Regions from separate parts of the Massilia suwonensis genome, predicted to be linked through region 2. Evidence: predicted binding sites of a transcription regulator. Region 2 holds the regulator's gene; each other region holds the start of a gene.
What was found. Region 2 encodes sigma-54, which starts transcription at its own class of promoters, with help from an activator protein. Its sites were predicted from a motif close to TGGCANGNAANCTGCTTT; they were not measured.
Positions count from the first base shown of each region.

Region 1 (4,083 bases), on a different contig from region 2:
AGCATTCAAGATCATGCTGAAGAACCCAGGCCTGAAAGCCATCCTGGTCAACATCTTCGGCGGCATCATGCGTTGCGACGTCATCGCCGAAGGCGTGATCACCGCATCGAAGGCCGTGTCGCTGCAAGTGCCGCTGGTCGTGCGCATGAAGGGCACCAACGAAGACCTGGGCAAGAAGATGCTGGCCGACTCCGGTCTGCCGATCATCGCCGCCGATACGATGGAAGATGCAGCCAAGGCCGTCGTCGCCGCTGCAGCTGGTAACGCCTAATTCAAGGAATAAAAAATGTCGATCCTGATCAACAAAGATACTAAAGTCATCACCCAGGGTATCACCGGCAAGACCGGTCAGTTCCATACCCGTATGTGCCGCGACTACGCGAACGGCAAGGCTGCCTTCGTCGCAGGCGTGAACCCGAAGAAAGCCGGCGAAGACTTCGAAGGCATTCCAATCTACGCCAACGTCACCGAAGCGAAAGCCGCTACCGGCGCGACCGTGTCGGTCATCTACGTGCCGCCGGCAGGCGCCGCCGCCGCGATCTGGGAAGCCGTCGAAGCCGACCTGGACCTGGCAATCTGCATCACCGAAGGCATCCCTGTCCGTGACATGATGGCCCTGAAGGACCGCATGGCCAAGGCCGGCTCGAAGACCCTGCTGCTGGGCCCGAACTGCCCAGGCCTGATCACCCCGGACGAAATCAAGATCGGCATCATGCCGGGTCACATCCACCGCAAGGGCCGCATCGGCGTCGTCTCGCGCTCGGGCACCCTGACCTATGAAGCAGTCGGCCAGCTGACCGCACTGGGTCTGGGCCAATCGTCGGCAGTCGGCATCGGCGGCGACCCGATCAACGGTCTGAAGCACATCGACGTGATGAAGATGTTCAACGACGATCCTGATACCGACGCGGTCATCATGATCGGCGAAATCGGCGGTCCTGACGAAGCCAACGCAGCACGTTGGGTCAAGGACAACATGAAGAAGCCGGTCGTGGGCTTCATCGCCGGTGTCACCGCTCCTCCGGGCAAGCGCATGGGCCACGCCGGCGCGCTGATCTCGGGCGGCGCCGACACCGCGCAAGCCAAGCTGGACATCATGGAAGAGTGCGGCATCAAAGCCACCAAGAACCCATCGGAAATGGCACGCCTGCTGAAGGCCATGCTGTAATACCGGACAGTTCTTGTTCTGAAGAGGGAAGCCTGCGGGCTTCCCTTTTTTATTGGTGCATAGACCGGCACAACAATTTTCGTCAGCTGAATTGTTGTCAGACAGAAATTGCACACTGAGTGACAAAATTTGTCATACCAACTAGCTGTAATGACATCTTTTGTCGCTTTTATTGTCATCGAATTATCGATTCCATGCGGAAATGGGCTGGCACGGCGCTTGCAATATAGAGAACGTGGCACGAAGCACTACCAAAACAGACAACCCAATACCTACCCGGAGAACTCCATGAAATCGATGAAAATTGTTAAGAAGACCCAAGCCGGCTTCACCCTGATCGAACTGATGATCGTTGTCGCCATCATCGGCATCCTGGCTGCTGTCGCGATCCCCGCCTACCAGGACTACACCGCCAAGTCGAAGTTTGGCGCCGCACTGGCTGAAGTGTCGGCTGGTAAAGTGGGCTACGATTCGCGTCTGAACGACGGCGACACCGTCACCGCACCTGAACAGGCTGGCCTGAACAAGAAAGCCGACAAGACCGCCAACTGCGAATTCGACGTTGCTGCCGCTCCTGCTACCGGCCTGAGCTGCAAGATCGTCGCCGGTCCGGCAAGCGTGAAAGACCAGGTCATCACCCTGAGCCGCGACGCAACCACCGGCGCCTGGACCTGCGCTGCCACTACCGTGCCGCAAAAGCTCATCGGCGCGACCGGCATCTGCACCGGCAAGACCGCCGGCTAATAGCTGAACTTGCATCCACCAAGACCCCGCTACGGCGGGGTTTTTGTTTTGTCGGCTACGCAAAACGCTCGTGCTCGACCATGCAAAAATGTTCACCCATCTGGCATAAATTGGCAGCAGCCGACAAAACTTGTCACCCCAAAAGCTGTCCAGCGACGGCTTTTGTCACTTTTATTGTTGGGTAATTATTGAACAGGGGCGAAATCAGGCTGGCACGCGGCTTGCAATAGAGAAAGCGTGGCACCAAGCAACGCAACAGACACCCCCTCTCTACCTGACCGGAGTAACACCATGAAATCGATGAAAATTGTTAAGAAGGCCCAAGCGGGTTTCACCCTGATCGAACTGATGATCGTCGTCGCGATCATCGGCATCCTGGCTGCTGTCGCCATCCCTGCTTACCAGGACTACACCGCCAAGTCGAAGTTCGGCGCTGCCCTGGCTGAAGTGTCGGCCGGTAAAGTCGGTTTCGATGCCAAGCTGAACGACGGCGAAACCATTGCCGCGCCGGAAGACGCAGGCCTGGCCGCTGCTGACAAGCCGACCGCGAACTGCACCTTCGGCGCCAGCGCCACCACCCTGACCTGCAAGATCGTCGCCGGTCCTGCCAGCGTGAAAGAGAAGACCATCACCCTGACCCGTGACGCCACCAGCGGCGCCTGGACCTGCGGCGCAAATGTCGCCCAGAAACTGATTGGCCCGGAAGGCGTCTGCAAAGCTTCGTAATACCGGCCTTGCCTGACTCAAGAACCCCGCTTCGGCGGGGTTTTTGTTTTTGGCTGCGTCTCCTCAATCGTGCTCTGGCGCTCACGGTTATCGTTGCGGACTCTTCAACCACCGGAGAATTACCGTGACACGCACGAACCTTGTGAGGAAGAAAGAAGCAGGCTTTACCCTGGTCGAACTGATGATCGTCGTCGCCATCATCGGAATCCTGGTGACGATCGCGATTCCCGCCTACCAGGACTACATGGCGAAATCGAAGTTCGGCGTGGCCCTGGCCGAAGTCGCCGCCGGCAAGGTCGGTGTCGATACCCGCCTCAACGATGGCGAGACCGTCGCAGGGCCGCAAGACATCGGCCTGGCCGCCGCCGACAAGCCCACCGCCAACTGCAAGTTCGGCGCGGCCGCCAACACCGAGGCCGCCAGCCTGACTTGCCAGATCGTGGCCGGTCCCGCCAGCGTCAAGGACCAGACCATCACCCTCACGCGCGACAAGGATAGCGGCGTCTGGAGCTGCAGCGCGCCGACCGTTCCGCAAAAGCAGATCGGCCCCGAAGCGGTCTGCAAGGGCAAGGCCGGCTGATCCACCAATAAAAAACCCCGCCGCAGCGGGGTCTTGCATTGCAGGCGACGCGCCTCAGACGATCTTCTGCCGGTCGGCCAGCAGCGCCTCATAGGTCATGTTCTGCAGCAGGGTGTAGTGCCCCGGATCGAGGTCGATGAATTGCAGGCCGTAAGTGTACAGGTCGCTGTCGTCGGCCGCCTTGGCGACGTTGACGTTGCGGATCGCCGCGCGCGTCGACACCCGCACTTCCTGGTCGTCCGGCGGCGCCTTCAGCGAGAACTGCAGCGTGATCTGCTCTTCGTCAGCCGGCAGGCGGTTCGGAGACACCACCAGGGCGCCGCTCACCGACAAATTCAGGATCGTGCAGGCCAGCGGTTTGTTGTGGGTGCCGCTGCCGTGGATCTGCGCGGGCAGGTCGACCTTGACCCGCATTGCCGTGCGCAGGCTGGTGCCCTGCACCGAGGTCGGAAAGGAAACGTGGACATAGTACAGGGGCCGCGCGAACACGCGCTCGACGGTGCAGGCGAAGGAACAGACCTTGATGCCCGAGAACACGCGGATCGTCAGGCGCTCGCCCTCGGCCAGTGCGATCGGCGCGCCGCTTTCCATCGGGATCTTGAGGATGATGTACTCATCCTTGACGTAGCCGATCAGGCTCGAGAAGTGCTGGACCGGCTTGACGCGGCGATGGGTGATGAGCTGCAGGCGCGTGCCGACCTGGAGATTCATGGTCTCGAAGTCGACATCCTGGGGTTTGAGCTCGTTCGCCTGTCCGACGTGCATGCAGTAGGTACTTGAAGTAAAAGCCTTTGGTCTGGCAAGGGCAGAATCATACCATTCCATTAGATAACCAAAAGCAATTAATTTGACGTTTGTCGTAAAA
Region 1 is NZ_JBHSMR010000013.1:2,526,268-2,530,350, reverse strand. Features, by position in the region: gene sucC (ADP-forming succinate--CoA ligase subunit beta) at 1-271, shown strand, start outside; gene sucD (succinate--CoA ligase subunit alpha) at 287-1,168, shown strand; gene ACFPQ5_RS19465 (pilin) at 1,457-1,912, shown strand; gene ACFPQ5_RS19460 (pilin) at 2,204-2,638, shown strand; gene ACFPQ5_RS19455 (pilin) at 2,763-3,218, shown strand; gene ACFPQ5_RS19450 (flagellar brake protein) at 3,273-3,983, opposite strand.
Region 1: the regulator sigma-54 is predicted to act here: its motif matches at 2,123-2,140, upstream of ACFPQ5_RS19460 (pilin).

Region 2 (4,083 bases):
TCGGGCGTCACCGCCTCCAGCGACGGCGGATTCCACTGCGGAGCATTGTCCTTGTCGATTACCAGCGCGCGCACGCCTTCCAGCACTTCGCCGTGGTCGAAATTGCGGCGCACCAGCGAGCGTTCCATGCGCAGGCAGTCGGCCACGTCGAGCGACGCGCCACGCTGCAGCATCTCCCAGGTCACGCACATCATCAGCGGCGAACGCTGGCGCATCGCCCCCACGGCCTTCTGCAGGAAGGGATTCTCGTCCTTTTCCAACGAGGCCATGATGGCGGCCACCGAGCCGGCACCGAAGTGGGTGTCGATCGCGGCGCGCTGCGTTTCCAATACGCTCTGGCCCGCGTCAAGGGCAAATGGCGCGGCGAAGGCCCGGATGGCGTCGGCCAGCTGCGCACCCGGCGTCGCGTCGATCAACGCATTCAATTCCCCCAGCTGCGCGCTCGGAATAAACACGTCGGCCAGGCCGACATACAGCGCATCCGCCGCACCGATCGTCAGCCCGGTCAGGCCCAGGTAATTGCCCAGCTGACCAGGCGCGTGCGACAGGAAATGGCTGCCGCCGACGTCCGGGAACAGGCCGATGTTCACTTCCGGCATCGCCATCTTCGTGCGCTCGGTCACGATGCGCAGGCCGGTCTCAGGGCCGCCCTGGGCGATGCCCATGCCGCCGCCCATCACGACGCCGTCCATAATCGCGATATACGGTTTCGGATAGAAATGGATCAGGTGATTCAGCGCGTATTCCTCGGTGAAGAAATCTTCCAGCAGCGCGCTGCCGCCCGTCGGCGTGGCATGGCCGGCTTCGTGGAAGAAGCGGATGTCGCCGCCTGCGCACAGGGCTTTTTCGCTGCTGCTGCCGAGCACGACCGCGGACACGGTCGCGTCGTCGCGCCAGGCCAGCAGGATGTCGGCGAGGCGGCGCACCATCGCCAGGGAGAGGGAATTCAGGGCCTTCGGGCGGTCGAGCGTGATGACGCCGGTGCCGTTGGCAACGCGGGTGAGGACGTGGTCGGTCATGGTCAGCGCAATAGATGAAAAGACATGCATTTTACCCAAGCCCGCCTACGCCGCGCACAAAATGAAAAGGGCGCCCTTCCGGCGCCCTCGTTCAGACGGTGCTTGCTTGCCGAGAATTACATCGCGGCAGCGGCCTCTCCGCCTTCAGGCAGGCGCTTGAGCGCCTCACGACTATGGTCCTTCAACATCGTCTTGTATTTCATTACCTGGCGGTCGAGCCGGTCCATCAGGAGGTCGATCGCTGCGTACAGGTCTTGCGCCACACTTTCCACATGCACCGTCTTGCCGGAGACGCGCAGGTTGATCTCGGCCTTTTGTCGTTTGTCTTTTTCAGTCAGGTTGTCGATCGCGAGGATGACATGGGAATCGATCACTTGATCGAAATGGCGGGTGATGCGTTCCAGCTTGTTCTGTACGTATTCACGAATGGCGGGGGTGACGTCGAGGTGGTGACCGCTGATAGTGAGATTCATACACACTCCTTTGAAAAGTGAGCGGCGCCCGCGCCGCGCAAGGAGTGCGCATGGGGGCCGCTGTTACAAGGATTTGCGGAGACTGACGGGAGGAATCTTGAGTGCCTCGCGGTATTTTGCAACCGTGCGGCGCGCAATGACCATGCCTTGTTCACCGAGCATTTCCGCGATCTTGCTGTCGGATAATGGGTTCTTTGGGTCCTCTGCTCCTGTCAGTTGCGCAATGAGCGCCCGTATCGCCGTGGACGATGCTTCGCCCCCCGCTTCGGTGGCGACATGGCTTCCGAAGAAATACTTCAGCTCAAACATGCCGTGCGGGGTCAGCATGAATTTCTGAGTTGTTACCCGAGAAATAGTGCTCTCGTGTAGACCTAGTGTATCAGCTATCTCGCGAAGCACAAGGGGACGCATGGCAACCGCGCCATGGCTGAAAAAGTTCTTCTGGCGCTCCACAATTGCCTGCGAAACACGCAGGATCGTGTCGAAGCGCTGGCGCATATTTTTAATCAACCACTTCGCTTCCTGCAGCTGCGCGCTCATCTGGCCTTCGCCTTTTCCCTGCTTGAGCAGGTTGGCGTAGACGTTGTTCACACGCAGGCGCGGCATCACCTCGTTGTTCAGCGAGACGCTCCAGCCGTTCTTCGATTTGCGGACAATAACGTCCGGAACGACATAGTCCGAGACGCTCGATGCGAAGGCCGCGCCGGGATGCGGATTGCACTGGCGGATCACGGCCTGCGCTTCGCGCAGGTCTTCGTCGTCGCAGTCGAGCGCCTTTTTCAGCTTGGTGAATTCGCGCTGCGCGAACCAGTTCAGGTAACCCTCGACGATCTTCAAAGCCATGCGCCGCGTCACCAGCGGCACGCCGGGCATGGCGCGGATCTGCAGCGCCAGGCACTCGGCCGCGCTGCGCGCACCGACGCCGACCGGATCGAGGCTTTGCACCAGCGCCAGCGCGCAGCGCAGTTCGTCCATCTCGACTTCGAGTTCGCTCGGCAGGCGCGCGTGAATTTCGTCGAGCTGCTCTTCGAGGTAGCCGTTGTCGTCGATGGCATCGATCACCAGTTCGGCCAGCGCGCGGTCGCGCGCCGAGACGGCGGTGACGCGGATCTGTTCGCACAGGTGCTCGCGCAGGGTCACGCCCATCGCGCCCAGCTGCGGACGGCCGTCGTCGTCGCCTTCGGCATTGCCGCTGCGAGAAAGGTCGCCCCACTCGCCCTCGGCTTCGCCGCGTTCGACGTCGCCGCCCTCGCCGCCTTCCGGCGCATCGGGGGCAGGAGCACCTTCTTCGCCGTTCGGCGCAGGCGCTTCGCTCGGTGCCGGCGCGGCATTGATGGCGCCGTCGGCCAGCAGGCGAACCGAGTGGTCGAGCGGATCGTCGAGCCGTTCGAGCAGCGGGTTATCCGACAGGATCTGCTCGATCTCCTGGTGCAGTTCGAGCGTGGAGAGCTGCAGCAGGCGGATCGACTGCTGAAGCTGCGGCGTGAGCGCCAGGTGCTGCGAAGTCCGGAGTTGCAGGGATTGTTTCATGGTCCGCTTAGGTTCTGATCCGTTACTACATGCGGAAGTGTTCGCCCAGGTAGACGCGCCGTACCGACTCGTCCGCGATGATGTCGTCGGGACGGCCCGACGCCAGCACGGCGCCCTGGTTGATGATGTAGGCGCGGTCGCAGATGCCGAGCGTCTCGCGCACATTGTGGTCGGTGATCAGCACGCCGATGCCGCGCTCCTTCAGGAAGCGCACGATGCGCTGGATCTCGATCACGGCGATCGGGTCGACGCCGGCAAACGGTTCGTCCAGCAGCACGAAGCGCGGATTGGTCGCCAGTGCGCGCGCGATCTCGACGCGGCGGCGCTCGCCGCCCGACAGCGACAGCGCCGGGTTCTCGCGCAGCTTCTCGATCTGCAGTTCGGCCAGCAGCGAATCGAGGCGCTCGTCGATGGCGGCGCGGCTCAGCGACTTGCCGTTCTCGTCGTGCTGCAGTTCGAGCACGGCGCGGATGTTGTCTTCGACGGTCAGCTTGCGAAACACCGAGGCTTCCTGCGGCAGGTAGGACAAACCCAGTACCGCGCGGCGGTGGATCGGCAGGCTCGAGATATCGGTGCCGTTGATTTCGATCGAGCCGGCGTCCGACGGCACCAGGCCGACGATCATGTAGAACGAGGTGGTCTTGCCGGCGCCGTTCGGGCCGAGCAGGCCGACCACTTCGCCACAGCCGACCTCCAGGGACACGTCGCGCACGACCAGGCGCTTGCCATAGCTTTTTTGCAGGCCCCGTACGACCAGGGTACTGCGGTTGTCGCGTGCATCCTTCATTATTTCTTTCCTGCCGCTGCCGGCGTTGCTGCCGGGGTTGCCGGTACGGCTGCTGCAGGCGCTGCTGCGGGGGCGCCCGTTGCAGTACGGCGCGGCGCGATGATCAGGGTGCCGCGGCCGCCGCCGACCTTGCTTTCGCCGCTGGCGTCGTTGCGCACGGTCGCCACTTCGCGCCGGCTGTCGTACGAGATGTAGGCGCCGTCGATCTGGTTGGTGAGGCGGCTGTTTTCCAGCTCCTTCACGACCGCCTTCGAGAACAGCTTCACCACTTCCA
Region 2 is NZ_JBHSMR010000015.1:164,664-168,746, forward strand. Features, by position in the region: gene ACFPQ5_RS24290 (enoyl-CoA hydratase/isomerase family protein) at 1-1,019, opposite strand, end outside; gene hpf (ribosome hibernation-promoting factor, HPF/YfiA family) at 1,136-1,492, opposite strand; gene ACFPQ5_RS24300 (RNA polymerase factor sigma-54) at 1,556-3,022, opposite strand; gene lptB (LPS export ABC transporter ATP-binding protein) at 3,048-3,809, opposite strand; gene lptA (lipopolysaccharide transport periplasmic protein LptA) at 3,809-4,083, opposite strand, start outside.

Region 3 (4,083 bases), on a different contig from region 2:
TCAAGCGCGACGACCACGTCATCCCCCTGTACACGCCCGAATGCAGGCAATGCAAATTCTGCCTGTCGCGCAAGACGAATCTATGCCAGTCGATCCGCGCGACCCAGGGACGCGGCCTGATGCCCGACGCAACCTCGCGTTTCTCGATCGACGGCCAGCAGCTGTTCCACTACATGGGCACCTCGACCTTTTCCAACTACATCGTCGTCCCCGAAATCGCCCTCGCGAAAATCCGCTCCGACGCGCCCTTCGATAAAGCCTGCTACATCGGCTGCGGCGTCACCACGGGCGTCGGCGCCGTCGTGTTCTCGGCCAAGGTGGAAGCCGGCGCGAACGTCGTCGTGTTCGGCCTGGGCGGCATCGGCCTGAACGTGATCCAGGGCGCGAAAATGGTCGGGGCCGACAAGATCATCGGCATCGACATCAATCCCGGCCGCGTCGAGATCGCGCGCAAGTTCGGCATGACCCACTTCGTCAATCCGAACGAGGTCGGCAACGTCGTCGACCACATCGTGCAGCTGACCGACGGCGGCGCCGACTTTTCCTTCGAGTGTGTCGGCAGCGTCCAGCTGATGCGCCAGGCGCTCGAGTGCTGCCACAAGGGCTGGGGCCAATCCTTCATCATCGGCGTCGCCGCGGCCGGCCAGGAAATCAGCACGCGGCCCTTCCAGCTCGTCACCGGGCGCCAATGGAAAGGCTCTGCTTTCGGCGGCGCGCGCGGCCGCACCGACGTGCCGAAGATCGTCGACTGGTACATGGACGGCAAGATCAACATCGACGACCTGATCACCCATACCTTACCGCTCGAGCGCATCAACGAAGGCTTCGAGCTGATGAAGAGCGGGCAGTCGATCCGCTCGGTCGTGCTGTACTAATCCAACCACAAGGAGACGCGATCATGAGCAGTGCAACCAATATCCATCCGGCAGTCGACGGCATGAAGCGGTCCGACCCCAACTTCGCGGGCGGCACGCTGACCTGTCTGTGCAGCAGCAATCCGGTCACGGTCGAGATCAAAGGGCAGGTGGCGCACAACCACGTGTGCGGCTGCACCAAGTGCTGGAAGCCGGCCGGCGCGCTGTTTTCGCAAGTCGCCGTGGTCGGACGCGAGAATGTCAAGGTCACCGCCAACGAAGACAAGCTGCAGGTCGTCGACCAGAGCGCCACGATCCAGCGCTACGCCTGCCGCGACTGCGGTGTCCACATGTACGGGCGCATCGAAAACACCGGACACGCCTTCTATGGACTCGACTTCGTGCACACCGAGCTCTCCAAAGAAAAGGGCTGGGCTCCGCCCGAGTTCGCCGCCTTCGTCTCCTCGATCATCGAGGCAGGCGCCCCGCCGCAAGAGATGGGCGCGGTGCGTGCCCGCCTGACCGAGATGGGCCTGCCGCCCTACGACGCGCTCTCGCCGGCCCTGATGGACGCGATCTCGACCCACGTCGCCAAGCAGCGTGGCGTGCTCAGGAACGCATAACCAATACCTGCGGAACACGCAGTGGCCGGTCCGCACCTGACCGGCCGCTGCGAGCCCCATGGAGAGAAGATGAAGCGAAGCATATTGTTGTTGGCGGCGGGCCTGGCGCCCTTGGCCGTCCAGGCCCACGATTTCCCGACCAGCGGCCGGGTCGAGTACGTGCTCGAATGCATGCAGAAACACGAGGGCAAATACGAGTACCTCTACAAATGTTCCTGCGCTATCGACCACATCGCCAAGGAAATGTCGTACGAGGACTACGTGGCGATGTCGACCGCCCAGCGCAACCAGACCCTGGCGGGCGAGCGGGGCGGCATGTTCCGCGATCCGCCGACCGTCAAGGTGATGGCGAACAAGTACAAAGCCTTGCAGGCCAGCGCCAGCAAGGCCTGTCACGTGCCCGAGCGTTGAGCCCGATGATGAGTTCGATGTTGCGCACGATGTTCAGTACGGTGCTGCGTCACGGATGGCACACGTTCAGGGCCGACTGTCACGAATTCTGCACAGGACGCCGCGCAGTACGCACATGCAGACACTGGCACGGTAAGTGCTGTGCTGTTGGTTGGGGCTACCCCGCCTGTCGCAGTCCGGAAGTTTGCCTGCAAGCGTAATCAGGTCGCACCGCGTATAAAACCAAAGGAGACTTAACCATGTCACTCACTACAAGACTCATCCGCTGGTGGCCGTGCCTGGCGCTGGCGGCTGCCCCGGCCTTTGCCGCCAACTCCGACGTCGAGCAGCTGACGAAGGATCCGAAGAACTGGGCCATGCAGTCCGGTAACTTCGCGAATCACCGCTACAGCGAGCTGAAACAGATCACCGCCAAGAATGCCAAGAACCTGCAGGTCGCCTGGACCTTCTCCACCGGCGTGCTGCGCGGCCACGAAGGCGGACCGCTGGTCGTCGGCGACACCATGTACATCCACAGCCCCTTCCCGAACAAGGTGTTCGCACTCTCTCTGGAAGACCAGAGCATCCGCTGGAAGTACGAGCCGAAGCAGGACCCGACCGTCATTCCCGTGATGTGCTGCGACACCGTCAACCGCGGCGTGGCCTACGCCAACGGCAAGATCTTCCTGCAGCAGGCCGACACCACCCTGGTCGCGCTCGATGCCAAGACCGGCGCCGAGCTCTGGAAGATCAAGGTCGGCGATCCGAAGATCGGCGAGACCACGACCAATACCCCGCACGTGTTCAAGGACAAGGTGCTCACCGGTATCAGCGGCGGCGAATTCGGTGTGCGCGGACGCGTGACGGCGCACGACATGAACACCGGCAAAATCCTGTGGAAGGCCTACAGCACCGGGCCCGACAACGAACTGATGGTCGACCCCGGCAAAACCATGACCTGGACCGACGGCAAGATGGCGCCGATCGGCCCCGATTCCTCGCTCAAGAGCTGGCAGGGCGACCAGTGGAAACTGGGCGGCGGCACGACCTGGGGCTGGTACAGCTACGATCCGGCGACCAACCTGGTCTACTACGGCACCGGCAACCCGAGCACCTGGAACCCGCGCCAGCGTCCCGGCGACAACAAGTGGTCGATGACCATCTTCGCCCGCGATCTCGACACCGGGATGGCGAAATGGGTTTACCAGATGACGCCGCACGACGAGTGGGATTACGACGGCGTCAACGAAATGATCCTGGCCGACATCAAGGTCAAGGGCCAGCCGCGCAAGGCCCTGGTGCACTTCGACCGCAACGGCTTCGCCTACACCCTCGACCGCGTCAGCGGCGAGCTGCTGGTCGCCGAAAAATACGACCCGAAAGTGAACTGGGCGACCCACGTCGACATGAAGAGCGGGCGTCCGCAAGTCGTGGCCAAGTACAGCACCGACAAGAACGGTCCCGATTTCAATTCGAAAGGCATCTGCCCCTCGGCGCTCGGCACCAAGGACCAGCAGCCGGCCAGCTTCAACCGCAAGAACGGCATCTTCTATGTGCCGACGAACCACGTCTGCATGGACTACGAGCCTTTCCAGATCGAGTACACGGCCGGCCAGCCCTATGTCGGCTCGACGCTCTCGATGTATGCGGCGCCGAACAGCCATGGCGGACTGGGTAACTTCATCGCCTGGGATGCCGGCACCGGCAAGATCCTCTGGTCCAAGCCCGAGAAATTCTCGGTCTGGAGCGGCGCGCTCTCGACTGCCGGCGACGTCGTGTTCTACGGCACCCTGGAGGGCTACCTGAAAGCGGTCGACCTGAACGGCAAGGAACTGTGGAAGTTCAAGACCCCGTCCGGCATCATCGGCAACGTCCACACCTGGGAGTACAAGGGCAAGCAGTACGTCGGCGTGCTGTCCGGGATCGGCGGCTGGGCCGGTATCGGCCTGGCGGCGGGCCTGACCAAGGGCACCGAAGGCCTGGGTGCGGTGGGCGGCTACAAGGACCTGGCGAAGTACACCGAGCTGGGCGGCGTGCTGACCGTGTTCGCCCTGCCTGACCGCTGAGCTTTGTCACCGAGGCGTTTGTCATCGAAGTTTGAATCACACTGAGGACGGTTGCCGGCGCCACGCCGGCGGCCGCCTCGCTTGCCGGGAATGGATATGAACAGAATCACGAAGATTGCAGCGGGCAGCGCCGTGTGCGCATTCATGGTG
Region 3 is NZ_JBHSMR010000006.1:21,592-25,674, reverse strand. Features, by position in the region: gene ACFPQ5_RS03420 (S-(hydroxymethyl)glutathione dehydrogenase/class III alcohol dehydrogenase) at 1-875, shown strand, start outside; gene gfa (S-(hydroxymethyl)glutathione synthase) at 899-1,477, shown strand; gene ACFPQ5_RS03410 (hypothetical protein) at 1,547-1,888, shown strand; gene ACFPQ5_RS03405 (methanol/ethanol family PQQ-dependent dehydrogenase) at 2,128-3,933, shown strand; gene ACFPQ5_RS03400 (c-type cytochrome) at 4,030-4,083, shown strand, end outside.
Region 3: the regulator sigma-54 is predicted to act here: its motif matches at 2,014-2,031, upstream of ACFPQ5_RS03405 (methanol/ethanol family PQQ-dependent dehydrogenase).

Region 4 (4,083 bases), on a different contig from region 2:
GCGCTTCTTCGTACTGGTTGCCCGCCACGGCAGCCTGGCCGCCGCGGCGCGCGCACTGGACCTGACGCCGCCGGCTGCGACCAAGCGGCTGGCGGCGCTGGAAAGCCGCCTGGGAGTGCGCCTGCTGAACCGCACCACGCGCAGCGTCAGCCTCACCAGCGAGGGCGAGACCTATCTGCGTCACGCGACGCGCATCCTGGCCGAGATCACGGAAATGGAAGACGAGGTGGCGCAGGGACGCGGCACCCCGCGCGGGCTGCTGCGCGTGAACGCGACGCTCGGCTTCGGACGCACCACGATCGCGCCGCTGGTCTCAAGCTTCGCCCAGCGCTACCCGGAGATCGAGGTGCAGGTAGAGGTGACCGACCGTCCGGTCGACCTGGTCGAAAGCGGCTTCGATCTCGCCATCCGCTTCGGCGCCTTGCCCGACAAGAGATTGAATGCGCGGCGCATCATGTCGAACCGGCGCTTCCTCTGTGCCTCGCCGGCCTACCTGGCGCGCCACGGCACGCCGCAGACGCTCGCGGATCTCGCCAGCCACCGCTGCATCATCCACCGCCAGAACGACGAGGCCTACGGCATCTGGCGCTTCACGCAGGGCGACGCCAGCGAGGTCGTCAAGGTGCACGGCATGGTGTCCAGTAACGACGGCGACATCGTGCTCGGCTGGGCCCTGGACGGCCATGGCATTTTGATCCGCTCGGAATGGGACCTGGCCCGCTACCTCGACAGCGGCCGGCTGAAGATCGTGCTGCCCGAATTCTCCCTGCCCGACGCCGACCTGTTCGTCTACTATCCGAGCCAGCGCAACCAGACGCTGCGCGCGCGCGCCTTCATCGACTTCCTGGTCGAGCACTTCCAGGCGCCACCAGACCGGCCGGGCCGCGCTACGAAGGCCCGGCCAGGCTGAGCCACCGTTTCTCAGGCCTTGCGCTTGCGGCTGACGCCGAAGGCTGCGGCGCCCAGGCCCAGCAGCATTAGGGTTGCCGGTTCCGGAACGTCGTTCTGGACCGGGCGTGCGATGACATTACCGGCCAGGTTCAGCGTCAGGCCATAGCCCGAATACAGCGTGTTCGCCGCGTAGGTCGACGGCGCCAGGTCTGCCAGCGTCAGCTGGTAGGTGGTGCTGAAGCTGCCCAGCTGGCTGGCCAGGAAGGAAGCCTTGAAGCCCTGGCTGCCGCCGGCGGCGATGTTGTTGTAGGTGTCCAGGTTGGTCGAGAACATGCCGTTGCCGCTGCCCGTTTCGCTGACATTGGTCAGCTGCAGGCCGACACGCGCGCCTTTACCGTTAAAGATCGAGAAGAGCTGGTCGGCCGCGCTATCGCCCAGGTAGACCGAGCCGAAGTCCAGGTTCAGGGTCAGTGCCGAGCTGCCGTCTTCGAAGGACTGCGCCGCGTGCAGCAGGTACTCGTAGGTTGCGCTCAGCGTGCCGGTCCAGTCGAGCGTCGAGGTGGTGGTAGCGCTGGCAAAGGTGTTATTGGTCGTCCGGGCCGCTACGGTTGCCTGGGTGTTCACGGCGAAACTGGTGCCCGCGCCGACATATTGGTCCAGCGCGCCAGCCGTCAGCGTACCGTCGACGGTCGTCTTTCCAGGCGCCGTGCTGGCAGAGCAACCCACGTCGCGCTTCCCGTCGCAGGTAAGGGGCTGGGCGGTGGTGGTCCATGTCGCCGGCGCCGAGGCGCCAGGCAAGCTTATCTGGAGTGAACCGGTACCCGTGCCCGCCGCATCCTTCTTGCCGCTGTTTCCAGCAACGCCCGGCGCCGCTAAGGTGGTCGACTGTTTGTACTGAGACGCTACATTCACCTTCACGCCAGTCAGAACGCCGGTACTGGCGTCGAATTTGGCAATATTCGTCGATGTGGATTTCGATGTCGTATTAGCAGTGGCTGAGCTTGTCCCGGTAGTGGTGTTTGACGCAAAGGCTTGAGGAACGGTGAAATCGGCTGTAGCGGTGGTCGTCGAATTAACGACGGCTGCCGATGCAAACATCGGCAGCGACAACATGACGCCAAAAGCCGCGATCAGGGCGGGACGCAGAACATTGTTTGACATAGTTTGCTTTCAGTAGGTTTGGACGTGTCCGTATGCGTTTCGGACTTTTCTGTTACCCATGCTGAGTTAGCAAAAATTATGCCAAATTCATAAGCATCTGATCCTAAAAGAAATAAATTTTCCGATTGTAAATACAAAATCCAGATGTAAAGTTTCTCGACACTAATTTTTGTTGCGAATTTGATCTTGAATGTAAAATCGGAGAAACAATTGGCAGGCCGGAGGTTCTCTCCGGCCTGAAAGCACGCATTCAGCAGGCGGCAAGCTTCACACGCTCGACTTCGAGTCCGAACAGCGGACGCAGGCGCGTACCGAAGACGTTGCCGGCAAACGCGGCAATCAACCACAGCCAGCCGTGCAGGCTGCCCGAGACGATGCCGCTGAAGTAGGCGCCGATGTTGCAGCCATAGGCCAGGCGTGCGCCGAAGCCCAGCATCAGGCCGCCGACCATGGCCGCGACCAGGGAACGCAGCGGCAGCTTCCACACCGGTGCGTAGCGGCCGGCCAGGGCAGCGGCGGCCATCGCGCCGAGCACGATGCCGATGTCCATCATCGAGGTCACGTCCTGCGTTACCGGCGCGGCCAGCGCGGCGGCGTTCGCCTTGGTCGACCAGTAGGCCCAGCTCGGGGTATCGATGCCGATCAGCGCCGCGCCCTTGGCGCCCCACAGGGCAAAGGCCGAGGTCACGCCCCAGGGCCGGCCCGACAGCGCCAGCGTCGCGAAATTCAGCAGCACCAGCGCCAGCGCGCCCGCCACCAGCGGCCAGGGACCATGCAGCCAGGTCGCGCGGCCGGTCGATTTCACCGGCGAGACGACAATGCGGCCGTGACGGCGCTTCTCGACCACGACAGTGATAAAGGCGATCAGCGCGAACACGGCCCAGTTGAGCAGCAGCGCCGGCCCGGTCCCCAGGGTTTTCACCAGCGAGATCGGCGCCAGCTGCGGCAGCGAGGTCCAGAACGGCATGTAGGCGGTGCCGATCAGGGAACCGACGATGAAGAAGAACAGCGTGACCAGCATGCGCGTGCTGCCGCCGCCCACCGTGTACAGCGTGCCGGAAGCGCAGCCGCCGCCCAGCTGCATGCCGATGCCGAAGATGAAGGCGCCGACGATCACCGAGGTGCCGGCCGGAGAGACCAGGCCCGTGACCGGATTGCCGAACAGGGTGCCGCTGGCGAGCGCCGGGAAGAACAGCGCCACGCCGACGGCCAGCATCAGCATCTGCGCGCGCAGGCCGGCGCCGCGGCCGTCGGCGATGAAGACGCGCCAGGCCGAGGTAAAACCGAAGGCGGCGTGATACAGGGCCATGCCGAGCAGCGAGCCGACCACGAACAGGGAAGCCAGCTTGGCGCTGACGTTCTGCCCGAGGTACCAGGTGCCGAGCAGGATCAGCAGCAGGGCGACGCCGAGCGGCTTCAGGTTGATGTCCGCGCGCGGCGGAACGGAAAGCGTAGTGGAGGTAGACATTGTCGAGAAATAACAGTCGAAAATGGAATCCCGCATTGTCTCGCGTTTCGCTTATTTCTGCAGAGGGCGCTTCGGTTTGGCGTGCTGGCGCCTGTCACAGATTTGAACCGTTATCCCTTGTTCAATGTACGTTCTCCAACATACTGCCGGGCGCCGCTCTGGCACGATCGACCGACACTCACAGGACCGAATCGACTGGAAAGGATACCCAATGAAACGCGCGTTCGCAGCCTCCCTGCTGGCCATGGCGGTAAGCGGTGCCTATGCCCAGCAGGGCGATGGTACCCAGGTCTCCCTCGACAACAACATCTTCAAGCCGAACAAGCTCGATGCGACGCCGGAGCGCATGCGCGGCATCAAGGCCCCTGGCGGCTTCACGGTCACGCCCTTCGCCACCGGCCTCAAAAACGCGCGCATCATCGCGGTGGCGCCGAACGGCGACGTCTACGTGTCGCGGCGCGACCAGGGCGACGTGCTGCTGCTACGCGACGCCAACGGCGACGGCCGCGCCGACGGTCCCGCCGTCACGGTGGCGAACCGCGCCGGCGCCCACGGCCTGGCGA
Region 4 is NZ_JBHSMR010000011.1:9,330-13,412, forward strand. Features, by position in the region: gene ACFPQ5_RS06675 (LysR substrate-binding domain-containing protein) at 1-910, shown strand, start outside; gene ACFPQ5_RS06680 (PEP-CTERM sorting domain-containing protein) at 922-2,052, opposite strand; gene ACFPQ5_RS06685 (YeeE/YedE family protein) at 2,303-3,520, opposite strand; gene ACFPQ5_RS06690 (YbhB/YbcL family Raf kinase inhibitor-like protein) at 3,732-4,083, shown strand, end outside.
Region 4: the regulator sigma-54 is predicted to act here: its motif matches at 2,119-2,136, upstream of ACFPQ5_RS06680 (PEP-CTERM sorting domain-containing protein).